Regions from separate parts of the Agromyces endophyticus genome, predicted to be linked through region 3. Evidence: predicted binding sites of a transcription regulator. Region 3 holds the regulator's gene; each other region holds the start of a gene.
What was found. Region 3 encodes HrcA, which represses chaperone genes, less so after heat shock. Its sites were predicted from a motif close to TTNGCACTCGNNNNNNNCGAGTGCNAA; they were not measured.
Positions count from the first base shown of each region.

Region 1: the regulator HrcA is predicted to act here: its motif matches at 3,848-3,874, upstream of groES (co-chaperone GroES).
Region 2: the regulator HrcA is predicted to act here: its motif matches at 3,822-3,848, upstream of groL (chaperonin GroEL).

Region 1 is NZ_CP095042.1:2,969,044-2,974,616, reverse strand. Features, by position in the region: gene MUN74_RS13530 (ABC transporter ATP-binding protein) at 1-479, shown strand, start outside; gene MUN74_RS13525 (ABC transporter substrate-binding protein) at 839-2,137, opposite strand; gene rarD (EamA family transporter RarD) at 2,370-3,308, opposite strand; gene groES (co-chaperone GroES) at 3,461-3,757, opposite strand; gene MUN74_RS13510 (class I SAM-dependent methyltransferase) at 3,930-5,129, shown strand; gene MUN74_RS13505 (DUF4190 domain-containing protein) at 5,192-5,573, opposite strand, start outside.
Region 2 is NZ_CP095042.1:3,138,997-3,144,569, forward strand. Features, by position in the region: gene MUN74_RS14200 (DMT family transporter) at 1-95, shown strand, start outside; gene MUN74_RS14205 (nitroreductase family protein) at 79-627, opposite strand; gene msrB (peptide-methionine (R)-S-oxide reductase MsrB) at 624-1,025, opposite strand; gene MUN74_RS14215 (DUF3263 domain-containing protein) at 1,214-1,510, shown strand; gene MUN74_RS14220 (LytR C-terminal domain-containing protein) at 1,539-2,084, shown strand; gene MUN74_RS14225 (cold-shock protein) at 2,293-2,496, shown strand; gene MUN74_RS14230 (DUF3048 domain-containing protein) at 2,641-3,693, shown strand; gene groL (chaperonin GroEL) at 3,893-5,512, shown strand.
Region 3 is NZ_CP095042.1:25,866-31,438, reverse strand. Features, by position in the region: gene lepA (translation elongation factor 4) at 1-272, shown strand, start outside; gene MUN74_RS00155 (DUF1990 family protein) at 303-953, shown strand; gene hemW (radical SAM family heme chaperone HemW) at 956-2,194, shown strand; gene MUN74_RS00145 (DUF4870 domain-containing protein) at 2,213-2,596, opposite strand; gene MUN74_RS00140 (DUF4870 domain-containing protein) at 2,714-3,115, opposite strand; gene hrcA (heat-inducible transcriptional repressor HrcA) at 3,320-4,342, shown strand; gene dnaJ (molecular chaperone DnaJ) at 4,390-5,490, shown strand; gene MUN74_RS00125 (16S rRNA (uracil(1498)-N(3))-methyltransferase) at 5,501-5,573, shown strand, end outside.

The DNA.
Region 1 (5,573 bases), 1.3 Mb from region 3:
GCTTCGTGCCGCAGACGAACAACGTGTTCCCGTCGCTCACGATCCGCGAGAACCTCGAGATGGGCATCTACCTGCGGCCCAAGGGCCTCGCCGAACGGCTCGAGTTCGTCACGGCGATCTTCCCCGAGCTCGGCAAGCGGCTCGGCCAGCGCGCCGGGTCGCTCTCGGGCGGTGAACGGCAGATGGTCGCGATGTCGCGTGCGCTCATGATGGGGCCGCACGTGCTGCTGCTCGACGAGCCGAGCGCCGGCCTCTCGCCCGTCCGCCAGGACGAGGCGTTCCTGCGCGTCAAGGAGATCAACAAGGCCGGGGTGACGACCATCATGGTCGAGCAGAACGCGCGCCGCTGCCTGCAGATCTGCGACCGCGGGTACGTGCTCGACCAGGGCCGCGACGCCTACACGGGCACCGGACGCGAACTGCTCAACGACCCGAAGGTGATCGGCCTCTACCTCGGCACGCTCGGCCAGGACGACTGACCCGGGCAGCGAACGCCTGAACGCTGAGAACGGGCGGATGCTGCGGCATCCGCCCGTTCTGCGTTCTCGGGGTCGTGCGCGCCACGTCCTGTGGCCGTCACCCTCCACCTACTCACCACCCGCACCAGCCGCACCACCCGTGCCACGATCGAGTGGGCAAAGATCGTCCAGGATTGGAGCATCCCGGACGATCTCTGCCCGTTCGATGACCGCGGCGCCTCCAGACGGCGTGAGCGGCCCACTGCGCAACGACGACGCCCCCGCGCAAGCGCACACCCCACCACCCCCGCGAACGCCCCTCACACGCGCGAACGGCCCCGGCGCGAGCGCCGGGGCCGTTCGGTTCGAGTCTCAGAGCGTCAGTTGATGCGCTCCGACACGTTCTGGTCGTTGTACTCGTAGATGCCGATCGTGGCACCCTGCGGGTCGCCGTTCTCATCGAACGAGATGGGGCCCGACAGGCCGTCGTAGTCGATCTGCTTGCCCTCGGCGAGCGCCTTCGCACCGTCGGCGAAGTCGGTCACCTTCTCGCCGTCGCCGGTCGAGCCGGAGATCTGCGTGAGGTAGTCGGCGATCGACTGGCCGTCGGTCTTGTTGGCCGCGTAGGCCGCGAGCGCGAACAGCACGATGTTGTCGTACGACTCGGCCGCGTAGGTGAAGTCGGTCAGACTGGGGTCGATCTCCTTCAGGCGGTCGGTGAAGTCACCGAGCGACGCGAGGTCGAGACCCGGGGTCGTCGCCTTGGCACCCTTGATGAGGCCGGGGGCGAAGTCCTTGCTGTAGTCGAGACGGTTGCCGTCGGTGAGGTAGATCTTGTCACCGGGGAAACCGCTGCCGACCAGGTCGGGGATGATGACCTTCGCCTCGTCGAACGAGATGATCACGATCGCGTCGGGGTTCTGAGCCGTCACGTCGCCGATCTGGGTCGAGAAGTTCGTGTCGCCCGTGTTGAACGACGACTCGGCCACGACCTCGCCGCCGGCACCCTCGAACGCCTTCTTCGTGGCGTCGGCGAAGCCGGTGCCGTAGGCGTCGTTCTGGTAGATGATGCCGAGCGTCGAGTTGCCGTCTTCGGCGACCAGGTTGCCGAGCACCTCGCCCTGGAGGAGGTCGGACGGCGCGGTGCGGAAGTACAGCCCGTTGTCGTTGATCGACGACAGGTCGAGACCCGTGTTCGACGGCGACATGAGCACGACGCCGGCGCTCGTGACCTGCTCGTAGATGTTGCGGGTCGTCGCCGAGGCCGCAGCACCCGAGATGGCCGCGACGTCCTGCGAGAGCAGGTCGGTGACCGAACCGGTCGCGACATCGACCGTGCTGTCGCCCTCGTCGCGGAGGGTCAGCTCGACGTTGATGCCGAGGTCGGCGGCGTTGATGTCGTTCACCGCGAGCTGCGCGGCGGCGATCTGGGGCGGGCCGAGCACCGCGAGGGTGCCGGACTGCGGCGCGATCTGGCCGACCTTCAGCGTGAGGTCGCGGTCGCCCGCCTCCACCTGCAGGGCGTCGCCGGAATCGGCGGGCTTCTCGCTCTCGGTCGACGACGGGGTGCCGCCTGAAGTGCACGCGGTGAGCAGGAGGGTGCTGACGCCGACGATGGCGAGACCCGTCCAGGCAGCGCGCGCAGAACGCTTGGCCGAAGCCTTCGCGAAGACGCTCATGTTGCTCCTTGGGACTGAAGGAATTGCTGAAACGATCAAGCGCCGTAACGACGCCGTTGATCGACAGTATGCCGGGGTGTCCCGCCGAGACAAGTCACCGCGGTCACAACCCGGTAACACCGGCCGGATCGTTACCGGGTCGACACCTTTCGGGCGTCGGACGCACGAAATCCGCGTCACACGGCGTCATCTGGTGCGGATTCCGCCGCAGCGGCGTGGTGCCGGACGCGGCTCACACGGGCTCGGCGAACACCCGCCTGGCCGACCGGGCACTGCGCACGAGGTCGAAGGTGAGCACGGCGAGCGCCACCCAGACGAGACCGAAGCCGATCCAGCGCTCGGGCGGCATCGGCTCGCCGAGCACCGCGACGCCCACGATGAACTGGATGAACGGCGCGAAGTACTGGATGAACCCCATGTAGATGAGCGGCAGCCGTCTCGACGCCGCCGCGAACAGCAGCAGCGGCACCGCGGTGACGACGCCCGCGAGCGAGAGCAGCACCGCGTGCCACGCACCGTAGGCGCCCATCGTGAGCCCCTCGGTGGCCGCGATCCACCACAGCTGAACGCCGGCGACCGGCGCGAGCCACAGCGTCTCGAGCGTGAGCCCCGAGACGGCGTCGACCCGCGGGCCGACCCGCTTCTTGATGAGTCCGTAGAACCCGAACGAGAAGGCGAGCAGCAGCGCGATCCACGGGAACTGCCCGTGGCCGACCGCGAGCACGATGACGGCGACCATCGAGATGCCGACCGCGACCCACTGGGTCGGGTTGAGGCGCTCCCGCAGGATGAGCACGCCGAGGAAGATCGTCACGATCGGGTTGATGAAGTAGCCGAGGGATGCCTCGACGACCTGCTCGTTCACGGCCGCGTAGACGTACGTCTCCCAGTTGACGAAGATGAGCGCGCCGGCGGCGGCCATCGTGAAGAGCACGCGGCGGTCGCGCAGGAGCGCGACGAACCTCGCCCACCCCCGGGTCACGGTGATGAGCAGGGCGCAGAAGACGAGCGAGAGCAGGATGCGCCAGGCGACGATCTCGACCGAGCCGGTCGGCTGCAGCGCGATGAAGTAGATGGGCAGCACGCCCCAGAGCAGGTACGCGGAGATCGCGTAGCCGAGACCCGGTCGGCTGATCGCGCCGTGACCGGCGGGCGCTGAGCGGGAATTCACCGATACAGCCTACGCCCGCCGGATGATCCGGCTGAATCGATTCGACCGAGGATGCCACGCGGTCGGCCCGCCATGACGACAGCGCCACCCCGGAGACGACGAACGGCCCGGAGGCCGAAGCCTCCGGGCCGTCAGCACGGATGTCGGGTCGCTCAGCGAACGACGACCGCGAGCACGTCGCGGGCCGACAGCACGAGGAAGTCCTCGCCGCCGAACTTGACCTCGGTGCCGCCGTACTTCGAGTAGATGACCTTGTCGCCGACGGCGACGTCGAGCGGGACGCGGTTGCCGTTGTCGTCGATGCGACCGGGGCCGACGGCGACGACCTCGCCCTCCTGCGGCTTCTCCTTCGCGGTGTCGGGGATGACGAGACCCGACGCCGTGGTCTGCTCGGCCTCGACCTGCTTGATGACGATGCGATCCTCGAGCGGCTTGATGGAAACCGACACGGTTGACCCCTTTTCTAGACGGATGCGTCTTTTGACGAAGACTGGTTAGCAGCCTCAGAGCGAGAGTGCTAAAGCGAGTCTAGGCGCGTTCTGGCACTCGTGCAACGTGAGTGCCAACGTCGTTCACGTCTGGCGAACAGCGGCGGATGCGCCGGTGATATAGCGTTCTGGGGTGGAACGCTCCGACCTCGTCGCACTGCTCTCCCCCGAAGGCCTGCGGCTGCTCGACGCCCTGCCCGCGTGGGACTCGAAGGCCGACATCGTCAAGACGGTCGCCGAGCTCCGCCGGCGGGGCCACGACGCCGGGCTCGTCGCGGCCGTGCTCACCCAGTCGAAGCTGCGCGCGAAGGCCGCATCCAAGTTCGGGCCGTTCGCCGACCGCATGCTGTTCACCGAGGCCGGCCTCGAGCAGGCGACCCGCCTGCAGGTCGCCGCCCTGCACGCCGGACGGTTCTCGCGGGCGGGCGTCCGCCACGTCGCCGACCTCGGCTGCGGCATCGGCGGCGACGCCCTCGCGATGGCCGCGATCGACCTCGAGGTCACGGCGGCCGACGCCGACGAGGTCACCGCGGCGATCGCGGCGTACAACCTCACGCCGTTCCCGCACGCGCAGGTGCTGCACTCGCGCGCGGAGGACGTCGCGCTCGGCGGCATCGACGGCGCCTGGCTCGACCCGGCGCGGCGCACGACCGCGGGCGGCACGACGACGCGCATCGCGGATGCCTCGGCGTATTCGCCGAGCCTCGACTTCGCGTTCGGGCTCGCCGACCGGATGGCGGTGGGCGTGAAGCTCGGCCCCGGCACCGATCGCGACGTGATTCCGGCGGGCGCCGAGGCGCAGTGGGTCTCGGTCGACGGCGACGTCGTCGAGCTCGGCGTCTGGCTCGGTGCCCTCGCACGCCCCGGCATCGGGCGCTCGGCGCTCGTCATCCGCGGCGAGGCCGCGTACGAGCTCGTCGCCCCCGCTGACAGCGAGGACGCACCCGACGGGCCGCTCGGCGACTTCCTCTACGAGCCCGACGGCGCGGTCATCCGGGCACGGCTCATCGGCGACCTCGCCCGGGCGAACGGTGCCTGGATGCTGAGCTCCGGCATCGCCTACCTCACGGCCGACACCGCCATCGATTCACCGTTCGCCCGGGGCTTCCGGGTGCTCGAACGGCTGCCAGCCGACGAGCGCGGACTGCGTCAGGCGCTGCAGGCACGCGGCGTCGGCACCGTCGAGATCAAGAAGCGCGGCGTCGACGTCGACCCGGCGGCGCTGCGCACCCGGCTGAAGCTCAAGGGCGCCGAGCGCGCGACGATCGTGCTCACCCGTGAGCAGGGCCGTCATGTGGCGCTGCTCGTCGAGCGGCTCGCCACCGCGGGTTGAGGAGCGCCCGACGAAGGAGGACGCGTCTCGAAACCGCCCAAGGAGGACGCGGCTCGAAACCCTCAGACCGGGAGCGCCCCGAACACGATCGCGTAGTAGCCGATCCAGACGGCTGAGAACACGAGTCCGGCCAGGCCCGTGCCGATGCCGGTGAACGCGAGGGCGCGGCCGTGCTCCTCGCGGCGCAGGCCGAGCACGCCGAACACGATCGCGGCGATCGACAGGGGCAGCATCCAGCCGACGAAGAGCGACGCCGCGGCACCGATCACGCCCGTGACGGCGGAGACCCAGCTGAACGCCCGGCGCTGCTGCTCCTCCTCCTCTTCGATCGCCTCGGCGGCGTCGAAGCCGGCGCGGTGCACGATGAGCAGCTGCCCCGTCGAGATGCGGCGCAGCTGGTCGGTGTCGACGGGCACGTCGAACTCGCGCTGGTCGGGCTCGAGC
Region 2 (5,573 bases), 1.1 Mb from region 3:
TCGCCGCGGTCGCGGTCGCGTCGATCCGGTGGTCGCGGCACCGGCACCGCGCCGACGCACTCGTCGGGCGAGGCGACGTCAGCCGATCGAGCTGAACAGGGGCGGCTTCGCCGGGCCCCGCGGAGCGCGCTCGCCGTCGCGGCCGCCGACGTACAGCCAGCCGAGCAGCTGCTCGTTCGGGGCGAGCTCGTGCATCTCGGCCACGGCGGGGTGCCGCGTGTGCGGTCCGGTGCGCCACATGACGCCCCAGCCGGCCTCGTCGAGCAGGAGGCTCAGCACGTGCGCGACGCCGGCCGCCGCCGCATCCTGCTCCCAGTCGGCCGCCTTCGGGTGCCAGGTGCGCCGCACGACGATCGCGACGAGGAGCGGCGCCCGAAGCGGCTTGGCGGCGAGCTTGGCGGCGGCGTCGCCGTCGAATCCGGATGCCGCGACGAGGGCCGCACCGAGGCGCGCCCGTGCGTCGCCGCGAAGGGCGATGGTGCGCCACGGGCGCAGCCCGGCGTGGTCGGCGACGCGTTCGGCGGCCTCGAGCAGCTCGACGAGCTCGGCGTCGTCGGGCGAGGCGTCGGTGACCTTGGGGGCCGAGCGGCGCGCGAGCGCCGCCCGGCGTGCCGGGCCGATGGTCACTCGTCGGCCGTGAAGTCGAGCGCGAGCGAGTTCATGCAGTAGCGGTCGCCGGTGGGGGTGCCGAACCCGTCGGGGAAGACGTGTCCGAGATGCGAGCCGCAGGCCGCACAGCGCACCTCGGTGCGCACCATGCCGAGGCTGCGATCCTCGATGAGCTCGACCGCCTCGGGGCGGACCGACTCGTAGAAGCTCGGCCAGCCGCAGCCCGAGTCGAACTTCGTGCCGCTCTTGAACAGCTCGGCGCCGCAGGCGCCGCACGTGTACACGCCGGCGCGCTCCTCGTCGAGGAGCTCACCCGACCAGGGGCGCTCGGTCGCCGCCTCGCGGAGCACCTGGTACCGCGCGGGGTCGAGCTCGGCACGCCATTCCTCATCGCTCTTCTGCACCTGGTGTGACATGGGCGCTCCTCTCGTTCGCGGTGGATTCCATCGTCGCAGTTCCGGTGCGGGCGCGACGACATCGGATGCAACGCCGCGGGGCGGCGCGGTGTTCCACGGACACACGCGCACGTGCGGCGGCCTCTCGGCATGCGTTGCCTAGGATGTGCTGCAGGCGGGCCGCCCGGCTCGCGCGACGGGAGGACCGGATGAGCGCCGAGCGCGTGCCGCACCGCCCCGACGACGCCCCGCTCGACGATCGCCAGCTGCGTGTGCTCGCCTTCGAGGCGCGTGCGTGGCAGCAACCGGCCAGCAAGGCCGAGGCCATCCGCGACGAGTTCGGCATCTCGGCCGCCCGCTACTATCGGATCCTCGGCGAGCTCATCGATTCCCCCGCCGCGCTCCGTCACGACCCGATGCTCGTCAAGCGATTGCAACGGCTGCGGTCGGCGCGCCGGGCGGCGCGATCGCAACGCTCGCTCTCCCTCGGCCGTCCGCTCGACTGAGCCCGGCCCCGACCCCGATCTGGACCCCATGGCGCAGAAGTTCCCCCGCGACCGCTTCGACTCGATCCCGCACGGCATCGACCGAGTGGGCGCGCATCGTGCCCCGGCCCGGCGCGGTGCGAAGTGGATCCGGTTCGGCTGGGCCGCACTCGCGACGGTCGTGCTCGCCGGAATCGGCATCGCGGGTGTCATGATCTTCAACGACCGGCTGAACGTGTCCGGCGGCGACCCGGGCGCGACGCCCTCCGCATCGCCGGTCGCGACGGCCGAGCCGACCATCGCCCCCATCGACGTCACCGTGCTCAACGGCACGGCGACCGAGGGGCTCGCGGCCACGGCGGCCGCGACGCTGACGGCCGGGGGCGTCACCGTCGGCGCGACGGCGAACGCGAGCGAGGACGACCTCACCGAGACGGTCGTCTACTACGCCACACCCGACCTCGAGGGGGCCGCTCGTGGCGTCGCGGGCCTCCTGCCGGAGGCCGACGTGCGCCTGTCGGAGAGCTTCGCCGAGACGGGCACTCCGCTCGTGGTCGTGCTCGGGTCCGACTACGCGGGGGCCGTCGGCGGCTGATCACGGCGAATTGTTGCCATTCTGCGACCATTCGTTGCGACAGCCCCCTTGTGCCCGGGATGCCGCCTCTGTGAGTATCGGGAATTGGTCGCTCGCGCCCGTGCTGCACCGTCGCCCTCCAGGTCGACGTCCAGCGCTGTGACTGAGCCGGCCCGGTACAGGCGACAGGCACGTGCTGAACGACACACTGCAGTTATGGGAGCAACACATGGCGAACGGAACCGTCAAGTGGTTCAACGCTGAAAAGGGATACGGCTTCATCACCGTCGATGACGGCGGCCAGGACGTCTTCGTCCACTACTCGGCCATCGACATGGCCGGGTACAAGGTGCTCGAGGAGGGCCAGCAGGTCGTCTTCGAGGTGGGCACCGGGTCGAAGGGGCCGCAGGCCGAGGCGGTGCGTCCGGCCTGAGCATCATCCGAGCGTCTCGAACGCGCCGCCCGACGGGCGGCGCGTTCGGTGTCTCGGGGCCCGGCGAACCGATGCCGCGATCGCACCCGGCGTGTCTGCGCAGTACCACGGTCCGCGGGCCGTCGCCGTGGTTACGATGACGGCATGGTAACGGGGGTCCGCCCGGGCGCACGACGCGCAGCCGTCGTCGTCGCGCTCGCCGTCGCAGCGCTCGCGCTCGCAGCCTGCCAGGGCCCGTCGCCCGAACCGACGCCGTCGCCGACCCCGACGGCCGAACCTCGCCCGGTCGGCAGTTCCGAACCCGTGGCGGTCGCGTTCTCACCGCTGCGCGGCACGACGACCGATCCGGCCGCGCCGGCGCATCCGTCGCTCGCGGTCAAGATCGACGACCACGAGGAGGCGCGACCGCAGATCGCGCTCAACCGCACGGACCTCGTCTTCGAGGAGCTCGTCGAGGGCGGCATCACGCGCTACGTCGCGGTCTGGCACTCGGACGTGCCCGACACCGTCGGCCCGGTCCGGTCGATCCGGCCGATGGATCCCGACATCGTCACCCCGCTCGGCGGGATCATCGCGTACTCGGGCGGCCAGGAGAAGTTCGTCGCGATGATGATGGCGACCCCGCTCAAGAACATCGTCTTCGACTACGACGACACCGGGCTCTTCTTCCGGGCCGATGCGCGCCCCGGGCCGCACGACGTCATCCTGCGCTCGAAGGAGGCCGTCGCGCGCAACGCGAAGCTCGCGCCGCCGCCCGTGCAGTTCGCGTACGGCACCGCCGATCCGCTCGCCGATCCCGCACTCAAAGCCGCGCCGACGAAGCGCATCGCGATCGTCTTCTCCGACGCCCGCAACCCGTCGTGGGACTGGGACGCCGGTTCGTCGACCTGGCTCCGGTCGCAGGAGGGCCGAGCAGACACCCAGGAGGGCGGCGAGCGCGTGCACGCGACCAACGTCGTGACGATGCGCGTCGACATCGACTGGCGCTACGGCGAGGTGCCGAAGACCGTCCTCGTCGGTTCGGGCGAGGTCTGGGTCTCGAGCGCAGGCCGCACCGCCCACGGTACCTGGAAGAAGGGCTCGCAGGCCTCGCCGATCGTGCTCACGGCCGACGACGGGTCGCCGCTGCGGCTCGCGCCGGGCAACACCTGGATCGAGCTCGTGCCGAAGTCGGGGTCGGTGAAGTTCACGTCCTGAGCGGCGCCGGCCCGCGGCATCCGGGATGCCGCGAACGGTCGCCCGCGGCGCGGTGCGTGTTCGCCGCGAGCGTGCGGCGGCCGGGCCGCGCTCGCTTGCACTCACTGCACGAGAGTGCCAGAATCGTCTTAGCACTCACTCGTTTTGAGTGCTAAACCACGAATCTTTGAAGACGTCCGAGAAGGGACGAGAGACACACATGGCAAAGATCATTGCTTTCGACGAAGAGGCCCGCCGCGGCCTCGAGCGTGGCCTCAACACGCTCGCCGACGCGGTCAAGGTGACCCTCGGCCCGCGCGGTCGCAACGTCGTGCTCGAGAAGAAGTGGGGCGCCCCCACGATCACGAACGACGGCGTCTCGATCGCCAAGGAGATCGAGCTCGACGACCCGTACGAGAAGATCGGCGCCGAGCTCGTCAAGGAGGTCGCGAAGAAGACCGACGACGTCGCGGGTGACGGCACCACGACCTCGGTCGTCCTCGCCCAGGCGCTCGTCCGCGAGGGCCTCCGCAACGTCGCCGCCGGCGCCGACCCCATCTCGCTCAAGCGCGGCATCGAGAAGGCCGTCCAGGCCGTCGAGGCCGAGCTGCTCTCGAGTGCGAAGGAGGTCGAGACCAAGGAGGAGATCGCCGCCACGGCTTCGATCTCGGCCGCCGACGAGCAGATCGGTGCGCTCATCGCCGAGGCGATCGACAAGGTCGGCAAGGAGGGCGTCGTCACCGTCGAGGAGTCGAACACCTTCGGCACCGAGCTCGAGCTGACCGAGGGCATGCGCTTCGACAAGGGCTACCTGTCGGCGTACTTCGTCACCGACCCCGAGCGCCAGGAGGCGGTCTTCGAGGACCCGTACATCCTGATCGTCAACAGCAAGGTCTCGAACATCAAGGACCTGTTGCCCATCGTCGACAAGGTGATCCAGACCGGCAAGCAGCTGCTCATCATCGCCGAGGACGTCGACGGCGAGGCGCTCGCGACGCTCATCGTCAACAAGATCCGCGGCATCTTCAAGTCGGTCGCCGTCAAGGCCCCCGGCTTCGGCGACCGCCGCAAGGCGCAGCTCCAGGACATCGCCATCCTCACGGGCGGCCAGGTCATCTCCGAGGAGGTCGGCCTCAAGCTCGAGAACGTCACCCTCGACCTGCTCGGCCAGGCCCGCAAGGTCATCATCACCAAGGACGAGACGACCATCGTCGAGGGTGCCGGTGACGAGGAGGCCATCGCCGGTCGCGTCGCGCAGATCCGCAAGGAGATCGACAACACCGACAGCGACTACGACCGCGAGAAGCTCCAGGAGCGCCTCGCCAAGCTCGCCGGCGGCGTCGCCGTCATCAAGGCGGGCGCAGCCACCGAGGTCGAGCTCAAGGAGCGCAAGCACCGCATCGAGGACGCCGTGCGCAACGCGAAGGCCGCCGTCGAGGAGGGCATCGTCGCCGGTGGTGGCGTCGCCCTCATCCAGGCCGGCAAGACCGCCTTCGAGAAGCTCGAGCTCTCGGGCGACGAGGCGACCGGTGCGAACATCGTCCGCGTCGCGATCGACGCGCCGCTCAAGCAGATCGCGCTCAACGCGGGTCTCGAGCCGGGCGTCGTCGTCGACAAGGTGCGCAACCTCCCGACCGGCCAGGGCCTCAACGCCGCGACCGGCGAGTACGTCGACATGCTCGAGGCGGGCATCAACGACCCGGTGAAGGTGACCCGTTCGGCGCTGCTCAACGCGGCTTCGATCGCCGGCCTCTTCCTCACCACCGAGGCCGTCGTCGCCGACAAGCCCGAGAAGAACCCGGCTCCGGTCGGCGACCCGACGGGCGGCATGGACTTCTAAGCAGGTCCGCACCAGTACGAAGCGAAGGGCGTCTCCCGAACGGGAGGCGCCCTTCGTCGCG
Region 3 (5,573 bases):
TGCGCGAGCTCATTCCGCGGCAGCAGTTCGAGGTGCCGATCCAGGCCGCCATCGGCGCCCGGATCATCGCGCGCGAGTCGATCCGCGCGATGCGGAAGGACGTGCTGGCCAAGTGCTACGGCGGTGACATCACCCGCAAGCGCAAGCTCCTCGAGAAGCAGAAGGAGGGCAAGAAGCGCATGAAGATGGTCGGCCGCGTCGAGGTGCCGCAGGAGGCCTTCATCGCCGCCCTGAGCGGTGACACCGAGACCAAGAAGGACGCCAAGAAGTAGCGCCCGCCCCCGGGGCGCGAAGGAACACGGATGACTCGCAGAAGCACGTTCACCGACCAGTCGGTCACCTACGGCGCGATCGGCGCGACCCTCGACCCCGACTTCCTCCGCTACCCGCCCGTGGGGCTCCGCCCCGCGGAGGACGCGGTGCGCCTCGGCTCGGGCCGGGAGCGGTTCGACCGGTCGGCCGAGGCGCTCATGACCTGGGGCGTGCAACGCGGCGCCGGATTCACCGTCGCCGACGTGTCGGCGGGCACCGGGGCGCAGTACCCCGGCATCGTCTTCGACCCGACCGGTGCGCCGCTCGCGGATCAGCCGGCGCCGCGCACCGAAGACCGGTTCGGCGCCGACGGCACCCCCTACATCGCGGCGGGGATGACCGCGACGCTCGTGCGCAAGCGCCGGTTCGGCACCGCGAAGACGCCCGTGCTCGTCGTGTACGTGATCGACGAGCCGAACCGCATCGGCTTCGCCTACGGCACGACCGGGCACGGCCCCGAGACCGGCGAGGAGTCCTTCATCCTCGAGCACCGCGACGACGACACGGTGTGGCTCACGATCCGCTCGATCCTCGCGACCGCAGGCGGTGCGCGCGCGGTGCTCTCGCCGTCGACCCGCCGACACCGGCGCGAGCTGACCCGCCGCGAGCTGCGCGCCCTGCACCCGGCCGGCGGCGCGTAGGCGTGGGCGCGGCGCTGCCGCTCGGCGAGCCGGCTCCGGCCGACGGACTTTTGCCGCCGCAGGCGGCCGTGGGCGCAGCCGATCGCGCGTTCGGCGTCTATGTGCACGTGCCGTTCTGTCGTGTGCGCTGCGGCTACTGCGACTTCAACACCTACACCTCCGACGAGTTGCGGGGCGCCCGGCAGGCCGACTACGCGTCGCAGGCGATCGACGAGATCCGGATGTCGAGGCGCGTGCTCGAGGCATCCGAGGTCGTCGCACGCCCGGCTGAGACGGTGTTCTTCGGCGGCGGCACGCCGACCCTGCTGCCCGCTCACGATCTCGTGGCGATGCTCGGCGCGATCCGCGACGAGATCGGTCTCGCCGATGGCGCCGAGGTCACGACCGAGGCGAACCCCGACTCGGTCGGGCCGCGCGAGCTCGACGAGCTCGCCGCCGGCGGTTTCACGCGCGTGTCGTTCGGCATGCAGTCGGCGGTGCCGCACGTGCTCACGGCGCTCGATCGCACGCACGACCCCGAGCGGGTGCCGCAGGTGGTCGCGTGGGCGCGCGATTCCGGCCTCGATGTGAGCCTCGACCTCATCTACGGCACGCCGGGGGAGTCGCTCGACGACTGGCGGCGGAGCCTCGAGCACGCGATCGCCCAGCAACCCGACCACCTGAGCGCCTATGCGCTCATCGTCGAGGAGGGCACGAAGCTCGCGCGCCAGATCCGTCGTGGCGAGCTCGCCGAGCCGAGCGACGACCTCGAGGCCGACATGTACGAGCTGGCCGACGAGCTGCTCGCCGCGGGCGGGTACGACTGGTACGAGGTCAGCAACTGGGCGCGCGGCGCGCGGCACCGCTCGCGGCACAACCTCGGCTACTGGCGCGGCGACGACTGGTGGGGCGTCGGTCCCGGGGCGCACAGCCACGTCGGCGGGGTCCGCTGGTGGAACGCCAAGCACCCGTCGGCGTACGCCGAACGGCTCGCCTCCGGCGTGTCGCCCGCGGTCGGGCGCGAGGTCCTCGACGCGGCGACGCGGGAGACCGAGCGGGTGCTGCTCGCGACCCGCATCCACGAGGGCCTCGAGATCGCCTCCCTGCAGGCGGGCGGCCGGCAGGCTGTGGCCGGTCTCATCGCCGACGGCCTCGTCGACGCGAAAGCCGCCCTCTCCGGTGTGCTGACGCTCACGCGGAGAGGGCGGCTCCTGGCCGACGCGGTGGTCCGGCGGCTGCTCGACGGCGAACCCGTCGGGTAGCTCCGATCGGTCGAGGACCTAGCTGACGAACTTGATCGACAGCGGGTAGGTGTAGGGCTGACCCTGGTTCGCCTTGACGGCCGCGATGATGCTGAAGATGATCGTGACGATCCACACGGCGATCAGGATGAAGATGCCGATGATGACGAACGTCAGGATGCTGCCGACCACGTAGGCGATCGCCATCGTGATCTGGAAGTTCAGCGCGGTCGCGGTGTGCTCGCGGATGAACGGCCCCTTGTCCTTCAGGATCAGGTAGCCGATGAGGGCCGGCACGAAGCTGAAGAAGATGCCGCCGATGTGGATCAGCGTCGCCCACAGCTTCTCGTCGGAGGGGCTCATCTGCTGGCTCGGCTGCTGATAGGGGTCCTGCGGCGGGGGAGGGGGCGTGGTGTCGGACATGTCGGTCTCCTTGATCGATGGTTCGAAGGGCTGAACGGGGGGCAACGTCATGCTGGCACAGACGAGCGCGCCGGGGAAGTGTTCCAGCGGCGCGCTCGGCGATGCATGACGGAACGGCTACTTGATGAACCGGATCGCGAACGGGTAGCGATAGTGCGTCCCGTCCTTCGCCGTGACGTAGGCGAGGATCGAGAACACGATCACGGTCACCCAGAGGGCGGTCGGGAGCAGCCATCCCACGATGTTCCAGAACCCGAAGGTCACGAGCGACAGCACCGAGTTCACGATGACGATCGCGACGTACGCGAGCACGGCCGTGATCTGGAAGTTCAGGCCCTCCTTCGCCTCGACGTTCGTGAACGGGCCGCGGTCCTTGAAGACGAGCCAGATGATGAGCGAGGGCAGCGGGCCGATGATGCCGCCGAGCTGTGCGAGCGAGCCCCACAGCACATCCTGGTCGTGCGCGAGCGGTGCGGCGGGCTGGGGCTCGGAGGCGGGCGGCGGAGTGGTGTCGCTCATGGGCGGACCTTTCGGGAGGTGTCGCGGAAGTGGGGCGGAGCGCGACGCGGCAGGTGGGCGGCGCGCGGGACCTCCATACGGTAGCGCCAGCCCACCGACGCGGCAACGGCCGCGCCACGGGATGTCGCGATATGATTGGCAGTCTGGTCGGTCGAGTGCCAACGCTCGCCGCCGAGTCGGGTCGTGCAGAGGGAAGCGAGGACCATGGTCTCCGAACGCAGTCTCGCCGTGCTCCGCGCGATCGTGCAGGACTACGTCGCCTCACGCGAACCGGTCGGCTCGAAGACGATCGTCGAACGGCACGCCTTCGGCGTCTCGGCCGCGACCATCCGCAACGACATGGCGCTGCTCGAAGAAGAGGAGCTGATCGCCGCCCCGCACACCTCGTCGGGTCGCATCCCGACCGACAAGGGCTACCGCGTCTTCGTCGACCAGCTGACCGACGTGCGCCCGCTGAGTTCGGCGCAGCGGCAGGCGATCGAGACCTTCCTCGGCGAGTCGAGCGACCTCGACGAGCTGCTCGCCCGCACGGTTCGGCTCATCTCGCAGCTCACCAAGCAGCTCGCGGTCGTGCAGTACCCGAGCTTCGCGAGCGCACGCGTGCGCCACGTCGAGCTCGTCGGGCTCGCACCCGAACGCGTGCTGTGCATCCTCATCGCCGACTCCGGACAGGTCGAGCAGCGACTCGCCGAACTCGCCGAGCCCGTCGACGACGAGACGCTCGCCTCGCTGCGGCACCGGTTGAACGAACTCGTCGCCGGCGCGACGATGACGGATGCGACCGAGTTGCTGTCGGGCGAGATCGACAGCGTCGACCGTCGCCACGCCGCGGTGCTCCACACCCTCGCCGCGACGCTCGCCGACCAGGCACGCCAGCAGCGCAGCGACCGGCTCGTGGTCGCCGGTGCCGCGAACCTCGTGCGCACCGAACAGGACTTCGCGGGCTCGATCCTCGGCGTCATCGAGGCGATCGAGGAGCAGGTCGTGCTCCTCAGGCTCTTCGGCGAGATGGCGACCGACGAGCACGCCGTCGCCGTGCGCATCGGTCGCGAGAACGCGTCGTTCGGGCTCGGCGAGACGTCGATCGTGTCGAGCGCGTTCGAGATCCCCGGGCGCGACATCTCGCGCCTCGGCGTCGTGGGGCCGACCCGCATGGACTACTCCAACAGCATGGCGGCCGTCCGCGCCGTCGCCCGATACCTCTCCCGCACGCTCGGCGAGAACTGACCCGCCGCCGTCGAATCCGACGGCGCAACCGAAAGGACAAGCCCTCCGTGGCCGACCATTACGAGGTCCTCGGCGTCTCGCGCGACGCCACCCCCGACGAGATCAAGAAGGCGTACCGCCGTCTTGCGCGTGAGCTCCACCCCGACGTGAATCCCGGCGCCGAGGCATCCGAGCGCTTCAAGGAGGTGACGCACGCGTACGACGTGCTGAGCGACCCGAAGCAGCGCCAGCAGTACGACCTCGGCGGCGGTCAGGGCGGCTTCAACGGCCAGGGCTTCGGCGGCTTCGGCGACATCTTCGAGACGTTCTTCGGTGCGAGCCAGCAGAGCCGCGGACCGCGGTCGCGCCGCGAGCGCGGCCAGGACGCGCTCATCCGGGTCGAGGTCGGACTCGACGAGGTGATCTTCGGCACCCACCGCGACATCGACGTCGACACGGCCGTGCGGTGCGAGACCTGCCAGGGCTCGTGCTGCCAGCCGGGCACGTCGCCCGTCACCTGCGACATCTGCCACGGCAGCGGCCAGATCCAGCGCCAGGTGCGTTCGCTCCTCGGCAACGTCGTGACCTCGAGCCCGTGCGGCACCTGCCGCGGCTACGGCACGATCATCGCGACGCCGTGCACGACCTGCCAGGGCCAGGGCCGAGTGCGGGCGCGCCGCACGGTCCCCGTCGACATCCCCGCCGGCGTCGACACGGGCGTGCGCCTGCAGATGCCGGGCTCGGGCGAGGCCGGCCCGGCCGGCGGCCCGAACGGCGACCTCTACCTCGAGATCAAGGTGAAGAACCACGAGGTCTTCAGCCGCAACGGCGACGACCTGCTCGCGACCCTCGAGGTCGCGATGACCGACGCCGTGCTCGGCACGACGGCGAAGATCCCGGGCCTCGACGGCGATGTCGAGCTCGAGGTGCGGGCCGGCACGCAGAGCGGCGAGATCCTCACCGTGAAGGACCGGGGCGTCACGAAGCTGCGCGGCAACGGACGCGGCGACCTCAAGGTCGGCGTGCAGGTGGTCACCCCGACGAAGCTCTCGTCGAAGGAGCGCGACCTCATCTCGCAGTTCGCCGCCTCGAAGAAGTCGCCGAAGCCCGAGCTCAGTCACTTCCAGCAGGGGCTCTTCGCCCGGCTGCGCGACCGGTTCCTCGGCTGAGCGGCCGGCGATGAGCAGCCTCTACCTCGACGAGTCGCTCGACCTCGGTGCGCTCGCGCCGGGGGGCGAGTTGCGGCTCACCG